3 regions of the Bacillus sp. FSL K6-6540 genome follow, and region 3 is predicted to be linked to each of the others. Evidence: riboswitches for the same ligand, from Rfam matches in the RefSeq annotation. Region 3 holds a riboswitch; each other region holds the start of a gene.
The links. Region 3 has a riboswitch for thiamine pyrophosphate ahead of MHH82_RS21760 (YkoF family thiamine/hydroxymethylpyrimidine-binding protein). Riboswitches for the same ligand answer to the same signal wherever they lie in the genome.
Positions count from the first base shown of each region.

Region 1: linked by a shared signal. The riboswitch ahead of MHH82_RS03075 (ABC transporter substrate-binding protein) and the one ahead of MHH82_RS21760 (YkoF family thiamine/hydroxymethylpyrimidine-binding protein) in region 3 are both predicted to bind thiamine pyrophosphate.
Region 2: linked by a shared signal. The riboswitch ahead of MHH82_RS27600 (ECF transporter S component) and the one ahead of MHH82_RS21760 (YkoF family thiamine/hydroxymethylpyrimidine-binding protein) in region 3 are both predicted to bind thiamine pyrophosphate.

Region 1 is NZ_JBBOXH010000001.1:709,868-716,948, forward strand. Features, by position in the region: gene MHH82_RS03055 (TatD family hydrolase) at 20-835, opposite strand; gene MHH82_RS03060 (ABC transporter ATP-binding protein) at 924-1,757, opposite strand; gene MHH82_RS03065 (ABC transporter permease) at 1,812-2,570, opposite strand; gene MHH82_RS03070 (MTH1187 family thiamine-binding protein) at 2,567-2,860, opposite strand; gene MHH82_RS03075 (ABC transporter substrate-binding protein) at 2,949-3,980, opposite strand; TPP riboswitch at 4,102-4,211, opposite strand; gene MHH82_RS03080 (VOC family protein) at 4,386-4,769, opposite strand; gene MHH82_RS03085 (GGDEF domain-containing protein) at 5,028-6,563, shown strand; gene MHH82_RS03090 (EAL domain-containing protein) at 6,769-7,081, shown strand, end outside.
Region 2 is NZ_JBBOXH010000001.1:6,151,423-6,158,503, forward strand. Features, by position in the region: gene MHH82_RS27595 (ABC transporter ATP-binding protein) at 1-1,292, opposite strand, end outside; gene MHH82_RS27600 (ECF transporter S component) at 1,285-1,914, opposite strand; TPP riboswitch at 2,006-2,118, opposite strand; gene asd (archaetidylserine decarboxylase) at 2,284-3,087, shown strand; gene MHH82_RS27610 (SDR family oxidoreductase) at 3,151-4,047, opposite strand; gene MHH82_RS27615 (helix-turn-helix domain-containing protein) at 4,732-5,517, opposite strand; gene pdxR (MocR-like pyridoxine biosynthesis transcription factor PdxR) at 5,577-7,043, opposite strand.
Region 3 is NZ_JBBOXH010000001.1:4,922,018-4,929,098, reverse strand. Features, by position in the region: gene MHH82_RS21785 (histidine phosphatase family protein) at 1-465, shown strand, start outside; gene MHH82_RS41680 (methyl-accepting chemotaxis protein) at 549-1,178, opposite strand; gene MHH82_RS21775 (class I SAM-dependent methyltransferase) at 1,983-2,705, opposite strand; gene MHH82_RS21770 (nucleotidyltransferase domain-containing protein) at 2,848-3,546, shown strand; gene MHH82_RS21765 (hypothetical protein) at 3,663-3,758, shown strand; gene MHH82_RS21760 (YkoF family thiamine/hydroxymethylpyrimidine-binding protein) at 3,832-4,434, opposite strand; TPP riboswitch at 4,520-4,622, opposite strand; gene MHH82_RS21755 (nitroreductase family protein) at 4,805-5,407, opposite strand; gene MHH82_RS21750 (ABC transporter permease) at 5,930-6,883, shown strand; gene MHH82_RS21745 (iron chelate uptake ABC transporter family permease subunit) at 6,873-7,081, shown strand, end outside.

The DNA of each region.
Region 1 (7,081 bases), 4.2 Mb from region 3:
GGAACGGGAATTCTTTTTTTTATAGATCGTAAAGTCTAACCGCATTCTCGTAAAAAATCCTGCGAGCCTCGGAAACGGTCAGCCCGCGAAGCTCGGCCCATGCCGCCGCTGCGGAAGCCGTCATCTTAGGATGGGTCATCTGTCCGGTGAACGGGCCATCGAACGGCCAAGGGCCGTCGGTTTCGGTCATGACAAGATGCTCCGGATACATACGGGCAATATCGCGAATTTCATCCTCATAAAGAATGTCGGGCGTGAAGGAGATATAACAGCCTTTATCCGCCATCCGCTGCAAGGTGTCACGGGAGCCCTTGAACCAATGGAAATGGGCGCGGGTGACGCCATATTTGTCGAGCAAATCACATGCGGTATCCGCATCTTCATATACAGCGTGCAGTATAACCGGTTTATGATGCCGCTTCGCAAATGCTATAAATTGCTCAAGCAGGCATTCGTAAGGGCGGTTATCCCACGGCCGACCCTCCGTTTCGGCTTCCAGTCTGGCATAATAGGGCAGGCCGACCTCTCCGACGGCAATCATGTCGTCGACATGATTAGCCATCCAATCCAGCAGCTCCTTGGTTTCTTCAGGGGAAGGGACGGGCTGTTCCGGATGATAACCAAATGCCGGCCGCACCAACGGTCCGTACTCCCTGGCCAGCTCCAGGTTTCGCTTGCTGGAAGCCAGGTTCATGGAAACGGAGATGATGGTCTTAACTTCGCTTTTGCGGATATCCGCAAGAATCGTTTGCTGATCGGAGAAGGCATAAGAATCCAGATGAATATGGGTGTCCAGCAGAGGGAGATTCGTTTCCGTCTGCGTGAATGATTTCATCGTTATATCACCTCGCTTGTTCGCCTCCAAGGAGCGCTCTTGAATGATGGATACTGGAGCTTAGGCAATTGTATCCTGCCTATGCGGCTCAACGCTTGTGCTGTTCTTCGCGCATGATGGCGGAGATTTCGGTTTTTAGCGCGATAAAGGACGGGTCGTTCAGGATGTCTTCCCTGCGCGGACGGGGAAAAGGGACCTCCACCCGTTTCAGGATCGTGCCGGGCCGCGCCGACAGGATATAGATGCTGTCCGAGAGCAGCAGCGCTTCCTCGATATGATGGGTAATCATCAGCACCGAACGGCGCGTATCCTCCCAGATATCGAGCAGCCAGCGCTGCATATCGCTGCGTGTCAGCGCGTCGAGCGCGCTGAACGGTTCGTCCAGGCACATAACTTCCTGCGGACTCATCAGCGCGCGCAGAAAGGCGGCCCGCTGCTGCATCCCCCCTGAAAGGGTATGCGGATACGCCTTCTCGAAGCCGGCAAGTCCGGCCCGTTCCATCCAGCTGCAGGCATTTTCCCTGGCGGTGGTTTTCGAGGTGCCTCTCAGCTCCTCGGGAAGGAGCACGTTGTCCTCCACCGTACGCCAAGGGAAGAGGGCCGGCTGTTGAGGCATATAGGCGATGCGGCCTTTCTCTCCGGTCACGTCTTGACCGTCCATGAGTACGGAGCCTGCATCCGGAGCCGTTAACCCCCCGATGATATGGAAGAGCGTGCTCTTTCCGCTGCCTGAAGGACCGATCAAGGAGACGAATTCCCCGGGCTGCACCTGAAGCGAAAGGCCATCCAGCACGTGCACTTCGCTGCGCCGTTCGCGGAAGGTGATATGAAGGCTGCGAACCTCAAGGGCAGGCGCTGGCGGGACCGCGGTAGATGACTGGCGCTGCCAGTCATGATCCGGCAGGGATACTTGATGTGTCATGTCGCTAAACAGCCTCCTTTTATATAGGTTGGAAAATGTCTGTTCACCGTGGTTTTAACCTTTTCGATTCCAGCGGATCAGGCGCTTCTCCAGCAGGGTGATCAGCAGCACCATCAGCAGGCTGAGCAGGACGATGATCAGAATGGCAACAAACACCCGGTCCGTGCGGTAGCCGGATTTTTGCAGCATCATATAGTAGCCGATGCCCCGGTCCGAGCCGATCCATTCCCCGATCACGGCCCCCATGACCGAATAGGTGGCCGCGATGCGGATCCCTGAGAAGATGGAGGGGAGCGCATGCGGCAGCTCCAGCTTGGTGAAGATCTGCCATGAAGTGGCTCCCGCCATCTGCATGTAATTCATCATGGTGCGGTCGGTACGCGCCAGTCCGTCCAGGGCGGCAACGGCTACGGGGAAGAAGCAGACAAGGGTAATCACGATAACCTTGGGCAGCATGCCGAAGCCGAACCAAATCATGAGGAGCGGGGCGAGAGCGATCGTCGGCACGTTCTGGCTAAGAATAAGAAGCGGATAAAGGGCGGTTTTGAGAAAAGGCACCAGATGCAGGGCCAACGAGATGACAAGGCCGATCGCCGTACCGATCATAAATCCGACCAGGGTTAATTGCAGCGTGGCCAGCGTATGCTGAAAAAGGCCGGAGGCGCCGGTGGCGGCTTCATGCCCGATGGCCGTCGGCGCCGGCAAAATATACGGCTCTATATCGAATACCGATACCGCGGCCTGCCATACCGTCAAAAAGAAAAGGACCGCCGCAACGGGCGGCCAAACGGAGCTCCACCAGCCTTTTCTCATGGACGGTATTTCTCAGTCAGCTTATCCATGCTGATGCCGCCCGGATGGTGCGCGATTTTGACCTGGGATATGACGCTGGGACTTCCCGCTTTCACCAACGCCTCATGCATGCGCTCAACGATCTTCAACAGCTCGGAAAGCTCTCCTTCCAAGGTGGTTTCGAGCGCATGGACCTCGTATTTCACGCCCGACTCCTGTATGACCCGGATCGCTTCATCCACATAAGGAATGCTGTCGCCTCCATCTGGCGTTCTGGGTATCACTTGTATGCTCAAGAGGGTGTTTGCCATCTAAACTCATCCTTTCATGCAAGCTATATTGTAATGGAAGAGAGGCAGCCTGCCGGACAGGCCGTTTCTCTTCCTAATTAAATGCATCCTATGGTTTCTCCGGTAAAAATTCATTGGTGAAGGCGCTGTCCGCATCAAGCTCCTTCTCGAGCAGCTTGCGTTCAAACATCCAGTCTGCATACCCCGACCATACTTCGGCTTTCTGCTCGCCCCAGCGGGCAGCATCATCCTGATAGCGGGGACTCAGCCATTTCTGGCTGGCAAGAACCAGCTCGGCATCCAGTTCGGGAACGGCCTTCGTCAGCAGGGCAGCCGCATTCTCAGGATGTTGAATCGCATAGTCGTATCCTTTTGAGGTCGCCCGCATGAATGCTTTGACAAGCTCCGGGTCCTCCTGGATCAGCTTCTCGTTCGTTACGATCACCGGCGTGTAATAGTCAAGCTGCTCGGAGTAGTCCTTCACATAGATCATGTCAAGCGGCTCGTTCCGGAGCTCGGCTTCGATACCGGTCCAGGCATAGAAGATCCAGGCAAAATCAATATCGCGTTTGACGGCCGTAAAATAATCGGCATCGCCCATGTTAACCATATTTACTTTGCTGACATCGGCACCGTCGATCTCCATGATGGATTTCATGACGGCTTCCTCAACAGGCGAGCCCCAGCCGCCGTAGGATTTCCCTTCAAAATCGCCAGCCTTGACGATCCCCTTGTCCTTGGGGGCGGCAAAGCCGGATGTATTATGCTGAATAATCGCCGCAATGGAGACAAGCGGCAGGCCTTGGGTTCTGGCAAGCGTGACGCCTTCCTGGTAGCTGATGCCAAACGGCACCTTGCCGGATGCGACCAGCGTATCCGTTCCGCCCGCCCCCGGCTGGACGATCTGGACGTTAAGCCCTTCTTCCTCATAATACCCGAGCTCCTTGGCTGCATACAGTCCGGTGTGGTTTGTGTTGGCCGACCAATCGAGCATCAGCTGTACGTCGCGGAGCTTTTCGGCTGCCTGGCCGTCTGCGCCTTCGGTACCTGTATTTTCGTTCTGTCCGCCTGTACCGCATCCCGCCGCAACCATCAGCAGGGCGCAAGCGAGAAGCAGTGCGATCCATTTTCCCTTCTTCATCGTGTCTTCTCTCCTTTGAATTCTCTTTCTCTTTCTATGACCTCGTTAACTCCACAAAAAAAGCGCCCTGAATGATATCAGGACGCATGACGGCGTAAGTGTATACCACGGCAAATCATAGCTGCCGCAAACATGGACTTCCTACGCTGGCATTACCCAGATCAGGTGTAAGGGTCAGTATCATCGGATACACTCTCAGCCGGCCAAATTCCAGCTCCCCCGGGATTTATGAAGTTTCGGACGTTACATCCGTTATTATAGTCCTAACGCAAAGACCTGTCTAGTTCGGAAGGGATGCGAACGAGGCAGGTCTTCGTATTGGACATGGCTTGTGCGGTTGGAAGAATGAACCCCGTTAACCATTCACGGGATGAAGCATTTTGAAAGGAACCTGTTCGCCAGCGGTTAGCGCTGGAAGAACTCAATCCATTCTCCTTCGGGACCGTGGACGAAGAAATAGCGGTACCCGTTCGGAAGCGTTACGATTTCTTCGTCAAGATGAGGTACGGCCAGTCCCTGTACGCGCACATATTCCGCTTCGATGTTATCGGTGCTGACGGCGAAATGATGGACGGTGCCTTCTGCGGGAAGCGTGTCGCTGTAACCCTGGATAAGCTCGACTTCCGTTTCGTCGCTGCCGTTAAATCCGAGGAATGCCAGCTGGATGACGCCATTGGTATGGGTAAGGCGATCTTTCAGTTCAAGTCCGACGACGGTTGTGTAAAAAGCAATCGTGGCTTCAAGGTCCCGGACGACAATGCCGACATGATCCAATCGTTTCTGTGACAAGGCTAAACACCCTTTCCGATTCATATGAGATATGACTGAAATATTATCATATAATTCCTATACGTCAAGTGGGTCTTGAGGACGGAAAGCTTTTGGAGGGCGATGGTTTAATAGAGTAGAATCGATGGTCTTTCTTTCATTTCCTCATCTTTACTTTTAGGTGGGTAAAAAGTATCATGAGAACTATAACTATTAATTCAAAAGACCTAACAAACAAGCATTGAAGAAAGCTTGCCTTTTGGCCGAGGAGGAATGCTTATGAGTCCAACTCCAGCAGATCATCTGTGGATTCGACTCGCCATCATATATGCATTCATTCAGATAATGACCGTTCTGTGGATGCCTGATGCTTTATTGCTTCAGCGTGTTCTAGTCATTATGGCTTCCGCTGCCGCTTCCGTCTATTTACTACGGATCAGTCGGCATTACGAGCCGCATCTTCGAAGGTTTTGGCTTATCGCAAGTGCCGGGCTGATGGCGGATGCCTCGGCTCGAATCATCGATGCTTGTTATTTTTGGCTGGGGAAAGAGAGCGCTTCCCGGACAATATTGACTCAATTATTCTGGGGATTCGAAATCATCCTGTTTGCAGGTTCCCTCATTTATTTGTTCCGGCACGTTCAAGGTTCGTTTCGGGGAGTTCGGTTTATGCTGGATATCGTGATCGTTGGCATAACGGTCATGACGGTAGGCTGGGAATATTTCATCAAGCCCGAGCTTAACGGTTTGGCGAATGAAGCCTTGTGGGGAAAGCTGTGGGTGGACATGCTGTACCCGCTGTGCGCAACGGTGCTTATTTTCTTCACCCTGGTGTTGTATTTTAACACAGGGCAGCTAAGGAAACGGGCAGTCTTCCTGATATGCCTTGGCGGGAGCATGTACATTGCCGCCGATGTTCTGCATATGTATCTCGTCGATTATAAGGGTGTTGAAGTTCGTTCATACCTGTACCCACTGTATACGTTATCGGTATTCATCATTGGTTTGGCAGGAGGGCGGTCAGCTCCCGATGCCCGAAATCAATCGTTGGATGAGAGGGAGCCCCGTTCGTTCGGAAATCTGATCGTAAGATATCTGCTTCCTTACAGCGTGCTTGGCGGGATGTTTGCCCTTATGGTGCAGCGGTTCGGAGGATGGAACGGGCTTTTTACCGGCTTATCCCTCTGCGTCATCCTGATTCTGATCAGGCAGATCCTGATCCAGTTCGAGAATGACCGCTTGTTTGACCGGCTGCATCAAAGCTTGATGCAGAGCGAGACCTTGGCGCATCGCGACGATCTTACGGGACTCTATAACCGCCGCTACTTTAACGCGAGGCTGTCGAGCTCGCTGCAGGAGGCGGACCGTGCGGGTTCCCGCGTTGGGCTGCTGTATATGGATATGAACCGTTTTAAACGAGTGAATGACCGCTACGGCCATCGTGCCGGCGATTTGCTGATTCGTAAGGTCGCGACCCGTCTTCAAACCCTTGAATCCAAAGGCGTTCTGGTTTCCCGTTTAGGAGGGGACGAATTTACGGTAGTGATTCATCCGGCCGGCGAGGATCAGGAACTGATCTGGATGGCGGAAGAGATCTGGACGATGCTGAGCGAGCCGTATGAGCTGGAAGGGCATGAGGTCCGAACCACGCCGAGCATCGGCATCGCGGTCTATCCGGATCATGCCAGGAACGACCAAGAGCTGATCGGTCGCGCGGATGCAGCGATGTATGCGGCGAAAGAGCGAAACGCCCGCTGGCATTTCGATGTGGAACGAACGATGCTGCTGCAGCTGTTGGATCAAAAAGTCGAATAGATAAAAGATTCGGATATCGACAATCTGTTGTTAAGAGCAATATAAGTCGATTATTGTAGAATTTAGCGCAATCATTGCACGAATCTTGCGCATTTCTCGCAAAATAGGTCATAACTTCGATATAAAATCCATAAAATGCAAAGAAATCATATTCAAAATGCCGATAAGAAGCATAGTGAGAGCTAGCTTGCCAAGGAGGACGAACATGATTTGCGACAATTGCAGCACCTTTGAACCGATTGAGGACCAGGGGACCATTCATATGAAGCCTGCAAGTGGTGAGCTTATTCAATTGCTGGCAGTGAACGGCTACGCGGTACAAGAGAACAATGAGGGTTGTGCTGTGAACTACAAGGTACGAGCGGACCTGATCTCCATCATCGAGTGTCTGCAACCCCTTCCGCTGAAGATTCGTCAAGAGCTGTCCTTCTGTGTTACCCGTGGAGGAGCTCCGCAAATCCGGCATTCGTGGATCCCTATGCAGAAGTTCGAACTGCAGATGGAGCATTATGATATGG
Region 2 (7,081 bases), 1.2 Mb from region 3:
TTATCCATGCCGTCCAGCCCAAAGCGTTCCAGGCAGCGGTCGGTCCGTGCCTTCGCTTCATCCGGCGGCATATGGTCCACCAGCAGCGAGTACATCACCTCATCGCCGATACGTTCCGTCAGAAACTGAAGCTCCGGATTCTGAAACACGAATCCGATTGGGCGAAGCTGCCGCTCTCTCTTCTTCCGCACTTTCCTGCGCTTGCCCTGGATGACCTCCTCCCCGCAGAGCACATAGGTCCCTTCGGCACGCAGGAGCCCCATCAAACTGAGCAGCAGCGAGCTTTTGCCTGCGCCGTTCGGCCCGATCACCGCAATGAAATCTCCGGGGTATACCTCAGCCGAAGGAAGAGAGACGACCGGTTTCTCCCATCGCAGTCCCCGGAAATCATCTAACCGAATGACAGGCTCCCCAAGGTGGGCATACGATGAGTCTGCCTCAGGTATGAGACTTCCCAGCTCATCGCCTGGCGCGTCTACCGGAGCAAACAGCTTCCGTCCTGCCCGAGACTCCGCATAATCCTCCCATACGCCGGGATACCAGATGCCATACGCCTGAAGCTCGCGCGCATACTCGGCGAATATCGCTGCCGGCGGACCATCGCCCAGAATGGCGCCATCCGGGGTGAACAGCACCACGCGGTCCACGTATTGGGCCATTTCTTCAATCCGGTGCTCCACGATAATCAGCGTACGCCCTTCCGATACGGCCTTCACCGCTGACCAGATTTGCTCCCTGCCTTCCGGGTCGAGCAGGGCGGACGGCTCATCGAGGAACAGCACCTCCGGCTCCAGCAGAAGGGCCGAAGCCAGCGCAAGCCTCTGCTTCATCCCCTGCGACAGATGACCGATCGGCATATGCAGCTCCTGAAGGTCAAGCCCAACCTCATGCAGGACGGCTTGCATTCGCTCCTTCATCTCGTCGCGGGGAACGCTGAGGTTCTCCAGCACGAAGGCCAGCTCTTCATCCACGTACGGCATGCAGAACTGGGTATCCGGATCTTGAAATACATACCCCCAAGAGCGAGGCACCAGCTGGGCTTCGCATTTCATCGGCACCTCCGTGGCGCGGGGAATCATCCCGCTAAGCACCTGAAGCAGCGTGGATTTGCCGCAGCCGCTCGGACCGAGCAGCAGCACCTTTTCCCCGCGGGCAGCCGAGAAGGACAAGTCCTTAAACATCAAACGCTCCTCGCCCGGATACTTCAGGCGCAATCCCTCCACATGCACGGCCTGCTCCGTAACCACCTCGGCGGTTGAAGACGAAACCAAGCGGGCGGCGGTTTTAGACATGGCGCGGATCATCCAGTGCTTCATAATCCTTCTTGGACGCAGGGCGCAGCAGGGATGTGACGCCCGTACGGTCCAACGCTTTGGCCAGCAGCAGCATGAGCAAGCCGGCAATGACGGCGCCGCTGAGAATCCGCATGCCATACTTGGCGAGGAACATCCAGGTCTGCAGATCATCGGTATAACTGTAATAGAAGTCCATCACCATCGAGCCGACCGCCGCGCCGGCCCCGGCAATCGCCACCGTCCACGCCGAGGTGCTCCGGTAACGGAACGCCGCGAATACCAATTCCGCGCCCAGCCCTTGAATGAGACCGTACAGCAGCAGCGTCAGTCCCCAGCCGCTCCCGAACAGCACTTCCACGTGGGCCGCCGCCACCTCCGCGATGATGGCCACTCCCGGCTTGCGGATCAGCAGGTAAGCGAGCGTGGCCGCTGCGAACCACATGCCGTATAACAGTTCATCCGCTTCGAAGAACAGCGGTTTCAGCAGATTGTAAACCGATCCCCAGAAGTGATAAATGACGCCAAGCACCAGCGATACCAGCACCGTCACCAAAATATCGCTTAAACGCAGCCCTTTTCTAGGCTGTACCCCCAATTTCTCTTGCACTGACGTTCCCATAACAACACATTCCCCTCTCCACCGCTATTTTTGTATAAACACAACAAAAAACCGTCTGGAAAAACGCGCAGACGGAAAAATAGGCCCTATGTAGGCAGGGTCGGATATTCTCTACGCTGGCATTACCCAGTTCAGATTAACGGTCAACAGCGGATAGCAGCTGCAATCTCAGCCTGATTCACTCAAGCCCCCGTATTCCCTATTCGGTTTCATGTTAATCTTAAAATACACATTCGTTCCCCAATTAGCAAGAACCTTTTTTCAAAAATGGCTATTTATTGATTTCCGGCTCATTCTATGTCAATATCAGAGTGATTGGCTTTTCCACCAACGTTTTATTGCCGACACCTATGCACAAAGGAGAATGACATGGCTAAACAATTGCTGCGTCTGATGACCGAGCTGTCCTCCCGCAAGTGGCTGTCCCGCATCATGGGGCATTGTTCCCACAGCCGGCTGAGCCGTCATCTAATACCTGCATTTATACGAATCTACCAAATCCCGGCGCATGAAGCGGAGAAGGAGATCCACGAATACCGTTCGCTGAACGAATTCTTTTCCCGCCGGTTAAAAATAGGCCTCCGCGCCATAGACGACACCGCCGATGCCATGGTAAGCCCCGTCGATGCCACGATTTCGGCGATGTGCGCCGTCAACGCCGGCACCATCCTCAGCGTCAAGGGACAGGATTATACCCTGAGCGAGCTGCTCGCCAAGTCACCGAGAATGGAGAATTATATCAACGGTTATGCATTCGTATTGTATTTAAGCCCCACCGACTATCATCGCATACATTCCCCGGTAACCGGCATTCAAGCGGAAAGCGAGCATTTGAAGGGCCGGGTATACCCCGTGAACGATTTTGCGATGACCCATATCCGGAACGTGCTCAGCCGCAACGAGCGCCTCATTACCTATATTGCCCATGAATTCGGCGAAGTTGCGGTCGTGAAGGTCGGAGCCATGAACGTAAGCAGCATCCGTTATGCCGACGAGAGCGTGAAGAAATACGACATTGGCGACGAACTTGCGTACTTTGAATTCGGCTCTACCGTCGTGCTCTTGACGGAGAACGGCACGTTTACACCCCGCGGTGACTTGGAACCGGGCTCCAAGGTGAAGATGGGAGAACTGCTCGGTTTGCTGCACCCTTCCACAGCCCGAAAAGGGTAATTCCTTTCAGCTTCCAAGCATGCGCTTTAAGCTAAGTCCATGAAACATTCGACGGATGAAGGATTACCGCCTGCTCAGCAGCCGGTAAATGATCCGCTGAAACAGCCGATCCGGCAGCAGTCCCTTGATCCGCGCGGTCAGCCGCGTGCCTCGGGGCAGCGTATAGCGGAACCTCGGTTTGGTCATGGACGATATGCTTGCCACAAGACGGGCTACCTCCTGCGGATCTCCGCTTTCCCTGGCCGTCCGCTCGGAATAGTCCAGCACGCCCTTCAGCAGACCGCTGTAGGGTGATCCTTCCTTGACCGCCAGCTCCCCAAAACTCTTATTCCAGATCGGCGTGCCGTAGGCACCGGGCTGGACCAGCACGACATCGATGCCAAAGGGCATCAACTCCATGGACAGGCTCTCGCCGAACCCCTCCAACGCAAATTTGGACGCCGCATAGGGACCATAACCCGGAAAGCCGACCCTGCCGCTAATGCTGCTCATGAGAATGATTTTGGACCGTCCGGTCTTGCGCAGCAGCGGGAGCATATGCTGCGTCACCGATACGGTCCCGAAGAAATTCGTCTCCATCTGCTTTCGCCAGCCCCCCAGCGGCACTTCCTCCACCATGCCGCCCACCGCCTCGCCGGCGTTGTTCACCAGCACGTCCAAGCGGCCGAACTTCTGCTCCAGCGCCGAAGCAGCAGCCTTGACCTGCTCCTCGGCACATATATCCAGTCGGAAGATGTGAATACGCCCGGTAACATCTGCTTGTTCAGCCTGAGCCAACAGCTCTGCCGCCGCCTCAGGTCTGCGAAGACCCGCGGCCACGTCATAACCTGCTTTTGCCAGCTCCAGACTGATCAGCAGTCCGAACCCGCTCGACGCGCCCGTGACCAGCGCAACCTTCCCTGCTCCCGCCGTTACCACCGGATCACCGCCGATGCCGTTATTCCTCTCACATGCCAACATCCTTCCTTTATCCAAAATGCCTAATCTCTTACTTTTTCGAGCTCTGCTCTTAAGCGTTTTATGTATATTCCCAATATAACAAATGTTTGCAATGTCAACAGAGTCTATCGCAGCTGCATCCCTTTACAACGTAATCAGACAAACTCCCTGTCCGTATAGGCACCCACTAAATAGCCCCACAAAGCGGAGCCTATGCTTCGATGCTTATTCCAAATACTTTGCGGGGACTCCAAAACATATCGAAAAAAAGGGAGCTTGTCAGCTCCCTTTTGCGTGTTTCCAGCGAAATGCGTATATGATAACGGGATTCAACGTCACCCGTATGTAGGCCAAGGTCCTTTAAAACCAAACGTCCTGATGATTCGGATTCGTTGTCTTCATGCGACGCAAGCGATTTCTGAAAATACCGCAGCCGCCACGACTGAAGAAACGTCCACGCACCCGTCTTCTTGGGCTCATTCCCCTCTCCCCCCTTCATAAGAAAAACGTCTATCGACGTACTCGCATAGAAGACAGACCGCATTTAGCGGAAGTTTTTCTTGCGATATCAGGAAGGCTCATGCTTCGAATTTATACTTTCTGATATCTTAAAATGAAACTGTACGTCGTTTTTACCCTAAATCGCTTGCTATGAAACCCATAGGCCCCTTCCACCAAGCAGGTAAGTTATGGAAGGGCGGGGAATCACCGAATTTCGGATGGGCTCTTGCCCGTATACTGCTTAAATTGTCGGCTGAAGAAGAAAATATCCCGATAACCCAGCGCGTCGGCCACTTCCGTTACGTTCATCCCTTGATGCAGCAGCAGATGCTGCGCCCGCTCGATCCGCATCTGAATGATATAGGATTGCACCGGCGTGCCGATCAGCTCCTTGAACTTGATCGAGAAGTAGCGGGGAGACAACCCCGCTCTGGCCGCCAAATCCTCGACCCGATGGGGAACCCCCGGGTGCTGGCGGACGTAATTCGCGATTTCATGGATCGCCTCGGACAGCTGATTGCTTGCTTTTTTGACCACCGGCGCATCCAGATCCGAGCGCAGCAGATGAATCATCAGCTGCTTCAGAATGAGCTGGCCCTCTTCCAGTGAACCATAGGGCTTGTCCAGATACAAACGCACATAGCGTGCAAGCAAATATTCGAAATCCATCGTTTCCGTCAGCTTGCGATAAGATGCCGGAATCTCTTCGACCGGGTCGGTCACGTCAAAATGGATATATGTCAATACGAGCGGCTTCTGCGGATTGTGCGTCGCGCTCGTATGATCTCCGGGTCGGAACAGGAAGCAGCTTCCCTTTCCCACGGTAAAGGGCTCGTCATTTAGCTCGACCGTGCCTTCGCCGCTCCATACATAGAACAAATCGTAGTTCTGCATGGGCCTTTCGCGTTTTTGCCATTTCCAGCCCGGCTCGCAAACGATTTTGGCAAGCGCAGGCATGATTATAAACGAAGACGGCGATGCATTCAGCATCTCGTCATAACCCCCTCATCTCATTCAAAAATTGACCTCTTTCCCATCATACCCGTTTTTTATGTTTTTTGCATGTCCCGCCATGCCTGCGCCATCCGGGCAACCCCTTCTTCGATGCTGGATATGCCGAGATGCGAGAAGCCGAAGCAGGCGGCAGGCGGCCCGGGCGTACGATGATAGGCCGCCGCATCCCGAAACATGACGCCGCGCTTGCGGGCAGCCTCCTGGAACAGGGCGTACTCTTCCGCGGAGCGCAGCCAGTTCGCGTAAACGTGCAGGCCGGCATCGCCGGGGTGAAGGCGAAACAAGCCCGAGGCGTGGGTTTCCATCCCATGGCGAAGCGCCTCATACCGCGCGCCGTACAGCCGGGTCATTCTTCTGAGATGCCGCCCGTAACCTCCCCTTACAATAAAGCGGGCCAAGGCACGCTGCTCCAATACGGCTGGCGAGATCGGCTCGTACAGAGCCTTGGCCTGAACGACCGCCTCAACCAGGCTCGGGGGAAGCACGGCATAACCGATGCGGAGGCCGGTGAACATCGTTTTGGAGAATGAACCGACAAAGATGACGCGCCCCTCGTCGTCCAGCATTTTCAGAGGTTCGATCGGCTTGCCGCCCCAGCGGAATTCGCTGTCGTAATCATCCTCGATAATGAAGGCCTGGCGGCTTCGCGCCCAATTCAGCAGCGCCCTTCTTCGCTCCAGCGGCAGCACCGCGCCGGTCGGGTATTGACGGCTGGGGCTTACGACAAGCAGGCCGGCGTCCCATTCGCACGGAATCAATCCGGCATCGTCGACAGGGGACGGCAGCGGAATCCCGCCGCTCAAGCTTATGCCCCGGTGGATTCCCTGATAACCCGGATCCTCCATCACCACGTGATCGCCGGGATCAACCAGCAGCTGAAACATCAGGACAAGCCCCTGCATGGAACCGCTGAAAACCACGATATGCTCGGGATCCGCCTGTATGCCCCGCGTGAACCGGAGGTGTCCGGCTATCGCCCGGCGCAGTTCGATATCCCCCTCCGGCGGCGCTCCGTTCTGCAGCTCGGCTCCCCCGCTTCCGCCTGCATAGGATAACGCGCTCCGCCACTCCGAATAAGGGAAATCCTCCATGGGCATCCTCGCATTCGCGAAAGAGATCGTACCCGGGGGAGGCTCCTTCAGCAGCAGCTGTGCCGAGACATATTCCCCGCTCTGGCTCATCAGTCGCTGCCCCCAAGCGGAGAGCGCCGGCGCCCGCTCGGCCAATGGCGGCTGGCCTGCCGTGGCAGCTATTCCCTCGGCCACGTATGTTCCGCTGCCCTGCCGGGATACGACGTAGCCCTCGGCCATGAGCATGTCATAACACTGCGCGGCCGATCCCCTGGACACCCCGTAGAGCCTGGCCAGCTCGCGGGTTGCGGGAAGCCTCGTGCCTTCCGGCAGCTTGCCGCTATGAATCGCGGCGCGAATCGCGTGGTACAGAGCCAAATATTTATATCGATATTGTTCCACATAGGTCTCGAACGGCAATCCAAGCTCCATGACGATGTCTCCTCTATTTTGGGATTACGATCAAATTG
Region 3 (7,081 bases):
GAGATGCTGCGGGATGAAGGGATTGACGCGATCCTGTCGAGCCCTTATCAGCGAGCCAAGGACACGGTCCAACCATTGGCGGACGCTTTAGGATTACCGATTGCGGAGCAGGAGGACTTAAGAGAACGGATGGCCGGCGATTTGCAGGGACATTCTTTCCTTGATGCCAAAAAGAAACTGTTCCAGGATTCGGCCTTCTCCTTCCCGGGAGGGGAATCCGGTAAAGCCGCGCAAAGCCGTGCGATCCGGGCCTTCGAGATCATTTTGAATGCATATGGAGGCAAGCGGGTAGCGATCGGGACGCACGGCGATATCATGACACTCATGCTCCAGCATTATGATGAGCGCTTCGATTATCATTTTTGGCTGGGAACCACATTGCCTGATATTTACTGCGCCGAATTTGAGGAAGGGCGGCTTGTGAACCTCGCGCGGTTATGGAGCGAGCATCAAGAGGAAGGATGATAAAAAGGCCAAGAATCTCGATCGATTCTTGGCCTTTAAGTTTAGTTACTATAAATGCGAGTTTATGTAGACTGCCTCGCTGCTTAAAATTTGAAAATATTGATGGTTTTCTGCAGCCGGAAAACGGCGTTATTCATCGCTTCCGCTTCTTCCGCCATCTTCTGGATCGACGAGATGCCTTCGTTCATGGAAGCCGACACTTGCTCCGTTCCGGCAGCGGATTGCTGCGTGATCGCCGATATATTCTGGATCGCGGAAGAAATGCTCTGCGCGCTATCCAGCATGGACTGGCTTTCCTTGGAGAAAGCGGCGATCTGTTCCGAAATATACTGCACGCTGTTTACGATCTCCATAAACACAAGCTCTGCTTCGCGGATCATTTCGGTCTGCTGCCTAACGACCTCCTCATTGATTTTGATGTTTTGGGACGCGTGTTTGATGTCCGATTCGATGCTCCGAACGAGATTGAATACTTCCCGGGTTGAAGACGTGGACTCTTCGGCCAGTTTACGAACCTCCTGGGCGACAACGGCAAAGCCTGCGCCATGCTCGCCAGCTCTGGCCGCTTCGATGGATGCGTTCAGAGACAACAGGTTGGTCTGATCGGCGAGCTCGGAGATCGTCTCCGTAATCTTCGTGATTCCCCTGGCGCTTTGGGCCAGCGCATCGATGGATTCCGAAACCTTGGCCGTCGCCTCAATGTTTCGCTGCATTCCTGCAGACTGCTTGGCCACGGAATCCCTTCCTTGTTCAACCAGTCCCAGCGTTTCGATCGAGCGGGTATTCATTTCCTGGGTCGAATGCGTATAATTGCTGACCTTCTCTTCGATCTCACGGATGGAATGCGTCATTTCGGATACGTCTTCCGAAATTTCGTTGGCGCCGACGGCCAGCTCGTTGGAGGAAAGGGAGACTTGATTCATCACTTGAATAAGCTCCTGGTTTTTGATCGAGATGCTTGAGCTTGACGTCATCACCTGACGGGTGATATCCGAGGTTTCCTGCAATATTTTGCGAAGCTTGTCCACCATGCTGTTGAAGGTTCTGCTCAGATCGTTCATGCCTCCAACCTCCTCCACCTGGAAGGTGAAGTCGCCTTTGGCGATTTTGGCGGAAACGCTGGAGATTTCCGCGAAGGAGTTCGTAAGCGTTTTCTCAATGAGGCGAGAAAGAGGAAAAGTAAGCCCGGTTAGTACCACGACGATGACCACGCCAATGATTGCTTTACCCATCAGAATAAACGCAAGCAGCATGGGTACCGCAAACAAAGCGGCAATAAGATAACAGGCTGCGGTGATTTTTTGAGACATAGGGAGTCTGTTGAACCATGCCATAAGAATGAGTCCTCCTCAACAACATAGGATATATTTACCATGATTATAGCATCGACGGGCTAAACTAGATATAACGAATTGACAAAAAGTGTTGAATTAGGTCGAAAGAACTGAGTGTGATGGGAGTGAGGGGAAGCATAGCCATATGCAGATCCCCTCTTGATGCATAGAGATGAAGCCGGATTATTTCACGGCACGAAATAAGGCGGAAGCGAGATAATCCGTATTATCCAGAATCATGCGGTCATGCTTGAACAGCGTTTCCCAGAGCGCAGCATCGAACAGGAGTCCTTTATCGCGCTGCTCAAACGCATCCAGATGACGGGTTTGCTCTTCCTTTAATTGCTCGTTGAAGTGGTTGTACTCCAAAAATTCAGCCTGCTTAAAACCGCAAGACAAAAGGGCCCCCGCCCATTCTTCCCTCATCATCAGATTAGGAATGCCGAAGAATTCGAGCAGCTCCTTAAGCTTCGGCTCCGGCATCGGCTTATCCAGAAGCAGTTCCCTGTCCAGCAGGACGCCTCCGCGATCCAGAACGCGGTAATATTCGGGCAGCGATTTCGAGGTATCCGTAAATACGGTGACGGATTCGGCCATGATCAGATCAAACCGGTTGTCCTCGAAAGGCAATGCGCATACATCCGCCTGCAGGAACTCCACGTCCATACCCATGGCTTCGGCTCTTGCGCGGGCTTTTTTGATCATATTTTCGTTCAGGTCAATGGCGGTCACTTGATAACCCATCTCCGAAAGATGGCAGGCGGTTCTGCCGGTTCCGCACCCTACCTCCAAAATGCGGCTGCCCGGTTGAATGGGATAATTCTTCAGCATTCTGAGGGTCGCCTCGAATCCTCCCGGGTGGGCACTGCCCATGCCTAATCTGGAGAGCATGTGAATGTAATTCATCTCATCTATCCCTTCTTCCTTATCGTCAATGCGGGTAATCGTTTATTTACCATATGATTCAGGTACGTTTGGGGTTTTTGTTGAATTTAATATTTTGAGCCCTTTTTTGTGGCGGATGAGAGAATTACTGGAGGAAACGGCCATGAGTCTGGAACCGATGGAGGCAGCGATACGCGTCATGCAACGAAATTATCCCCACTGCTTGCTTGCCGTACTTGGCGGCAGCGCGAGCAGTGGTGAATATAATGAACATTCCGATCTGGACATCATCATCATTGAACGGGACGGATATGACTTCAGCAGGAAGACGATCGAGGCGCATGGCTGGATCGCGGAAATATTCATATTGTCCTTATCCTCCTATCGCGAATATTTCGACGAGGGAGTGCTGGCGGCGAATCCGTCTTTGCAGCGGATGGTCGCCGAAGGTACGGTGCTGCGTTCGTTGCCTGAGGGAGAAGAGGTGCGGGCGGATGCCCGGAATGATTTGAATTACGGCCCCATGCCCTTGTCGTCGAGCGATATTGCCGAATACCGCTACATCCTGACCGAGTTTTTGCTGGACTTGACAAGTCCCCGCAGGGAAGGCGAAAAATGGTTTACTGTACACAAAATAGCGTCGACTCTATGCGAATTCGTGCTGAGGGCAAACCGGGAGTGGACAGGTGAAGGAAAGATGCTGTTCCGTTTGTTCAACCGCTATAGCCCAGCCTTGGGGGATCGACTGGAGGCAGCGCTTCTGGCGATTTATCGGGAGGACGATCCTGCGGACCTTATTACATTGACGGAGGAAGCGCTCAGCCCGTACGGAGGCAGGCTGCTGGTCGGTTATGAGGAATAAATAAGCCCTGCATAAAAAAAGAGGGGGGACATTAGCCGTGACGCTCGCCCGCCATAAGCAATAAGATAATAACGTGATTAACTCACGTCATTCTTTTAAATCCAGGAGGGATCTTCATGAGCGGAGCATACGGCGGCGCATGGGGCAATTCAGTAGGAACTATATTGGTTCTCTTTATCCTGCTCGTAATCATCTTGAGTGCTTGGGTTTAAACACCTTCAAAATTCTTGCCTGCAATTGATAAAGGCCCGGCGCGTGCCGGGCCTTTATCTGTTGGAAAGGACCTTAAGCTTTGGCTTTGGGGGATGGGCTGTGGGCCGAAACCACCGCGGTCATGACCAGATGGCTGCTGTCGGATTGAATCGCATGTTGGAACGCGTCTTCGAGTGATCCGAACACCCGGGACAACGCCCCGTCCAATCGGCTGGCGTAATGAACGCTTCCACCGAATGTGCCCGCTGCCTTCGCACGATCCACTTCTGCGTAAATGACATCCATGTAATTGGCGCTACCCATCGGGTAAAGCGCGAATTGGCAGGCCGTTTCGATATCGGCGTGTTCCCCGATATCGTGGTTTAAGCGGGTCGAATCCTCATTCATATACGCATCGGCATCCGTATCGCCTGGGCAGCCGATAGAATAAGTACCGTTAAACACAGTGTGCACGCCGCTAGCCGCGGCATGAGCGAATACTGCTCTCGTCACATCAAACACATGCTCCGCACGTCCGCGAATACAAGTGCTTACATCATCTGTTTGGATCCAGACCTTTTCCGAATCCACGGAACGAAGCGCTTCCGTGATCACTTCCACGAACCGATCCGTCATGGGAAATACCGAGAACCGGCAACCCACGATCCGGCTGGTTCCGCATACAAGCTCATTCATAAATTTTTTTCCTCCCCATTGTATAAGTCCACGCAAAAAAACCGCACCCCATGAAGAAGTGCAGTTATGCCTACGCAAAGAAATAAACATAAATGCTACACTTCCCCACGCTAGTATGATCTAGATCGGGTGATAAGGGTTAACGGCGGTCCGCCGTCTCTCAGCACATGGCACCCCTAGTACAGCCAAACATCAAATATGCAGTTGGTATCAAGCCGGCTCCAAGAACTTCTGAAGATCAGAAGGCGAAAGGCCTGCTTCCTGTGTTATTGTATCGCTTTGCCGGCAGGTTTTCAATGGCAGGGCACCATAAAAAAGCCGCCTATTCCAATCCTCAGGGCTTGGGTAGGCGGCTTAGGCCAGCTATGGCTTACTTGTATACCTTCACGCGATCTTCAAGCGGCGCAAATTCTTTTTCGCCCGGATCTGCAACCGGTTTGCCGAAAGGCATTTGAGCGATCAGCTTCCAGTTTTCCGGAATGTTCCATTCGGACTTCACTTTCTCGTCGATCAACGGGTTGTAATGCTGGAGGGATGCGCCCAGGCCTTCTGCCTCGAGGGACGTCCATACCACGAATTGCAGCATGCCGTTGGATTGGTTCGACCAAACCGGGAAATTGTCGGCATACAGCGCGAACTTTTGCTGCAGGTCGGCAACTACGTTATTGTCCTCGAAGAAGAGAACAGTGCCGTATCCAGCGCGGAATGCGCCCATTTTTTCAGCTGTGGATTTGAAAGCCTCTTCGTCTCCGACAACCTCTTTCAGGATGCCTTCGGTCAGGTTCCACAGTTTGTCATGCTGTTCGCCAAGCAGTACAACGACGCGTGCGCTTTGGGAGTTGAAAGAAGACGGAGTATATTTAACGGCTTCGTTAACAATCTCCTGGATGCGTTCGTCGGAAATGACCGGGTCTTTGCTGATGGCATAATGGGAACGGCGATGCTTAAGTGCTGCTGAAAAATCTTTAGACATTGAAAAAAACCTCCTGATGTAATCATGTTTGCATAAGCCTGATAACAAAGATGTCCTTTAATTCAAGCAAATATGCATGTTGAGTTGAATTGCTGTCGTTGAATTATCATTCCACATTAACTTACGTTTAGTTAGAAATAATAATTATGTTAGCATATTAATATAACTTAGAGGGATTGTCAACGCTTCGAAGGAAAGTTAATTTATATTTTTTATACCCGGTTACTGAGAATTAAATCAGCTTCTACATACGTATGTATTTCGGGAACCGCGAATCCAAGCGGCTCAGCCTCGGTGATATAAAGTTTATCTCTGCGAAACTCCATATTATGAACAAATCATGAACAAATGATACTTGGATGAACCAATTAAATGATTTTCATTCTCAATTATACTTGTCGACTGAGAATGAGAATGATATAATCCATATCAGAACGCAATTGATAATCAATCTCAATGAGAATGGTTGGGGAATTGCTGACTGCCGGAGTTTCGACAGACATACGCATAGAAGGAAGAGCCATGAAGATTAGATACTTATTCGCAGCCGTTGTGGTACTCTCCATAATCTCGTTATTTATTGGAGTTAAAGATATCTCGCCACTGGAACTGTTCTCGATGACAGAACAACAACAGCATATTATGCTTGTAAGCCGGATTCCACGGCTTGTCAGCCTCATCTTGGCGGGTGTCAGCATGAGTATCTGTGGATTGATCATGCAGCAGCTCAGCCGCAACAAGTTCGTATCGCCGACGACGGCGGGCACCATGGACTCCGCCAGATTGGGGATCTTGGTTGCCATGCTCGTCTTTACGACAAGCGGCCCGCTTATCAAAATGCTCGTGGCATTCGTATTCGCGCTGGCAGGAACCTTTATCTTCATGAAGATACTGGATCGGATCAAGTTCAAGGACGCGATCTTCATCCCGCTGGTAGGGCTTATGTTCGGTAATATCGTCAGCTCGGTCGCGACCTTCTTTGCCTACAAATATGATCTTATACAGAATATGTCGGCTTGGCTGCAGGGCGATTTCTCCATGATCATGAAGGGCCAATATGAAATGCTGTATCTCAGTATCCCGCTTGTGATTCTGGCTTACCTGTTTGCCAACAAGTTTACGGTAGCCGGAATGGGAGAGGAATTCGCAACCAACCTGGGACTTCATTATCGGCGAGTCGTGAACCTGGGATTGGTCATCGTTGCGCTGGTTACGGCTTCCGTTGTGCTGACCGTCGGCGTGATTCCGTTCCTTGGTCTGATCATACCTAATATTGTCAGTCTGTACTTAGGGGACCACTTGAAAAAAAGCCTTTCGCATACCGCGTTGCTGGGGGCCGGGTTCGTACTGTTCTGTGACATCCTTGGCCGGATCATCATTTATCCCTACGAAATTCCGATTAGTCTGACCGTGGGCGTACTCGGAAGCGGTATATTCATTTTCTTACTGATGAGGAGAAAGGCTTATGACTTATAAAGCCAAACTCGGCCTGTTGGCCGCGGCGGCAATCATCCTGGTGGCAGTCTTTCTGTTCATTGATCTTGGCGGCAATTGGGATTATGCCCTTCCAAGACGAATCAAGAAGGTGCTTGCCATTATTCTGACCGGCGGGGCGATCGCTCTGTCTACCACGGTGTTTCAAACGGTCACGAATAACCGGATACTGACGCCAAG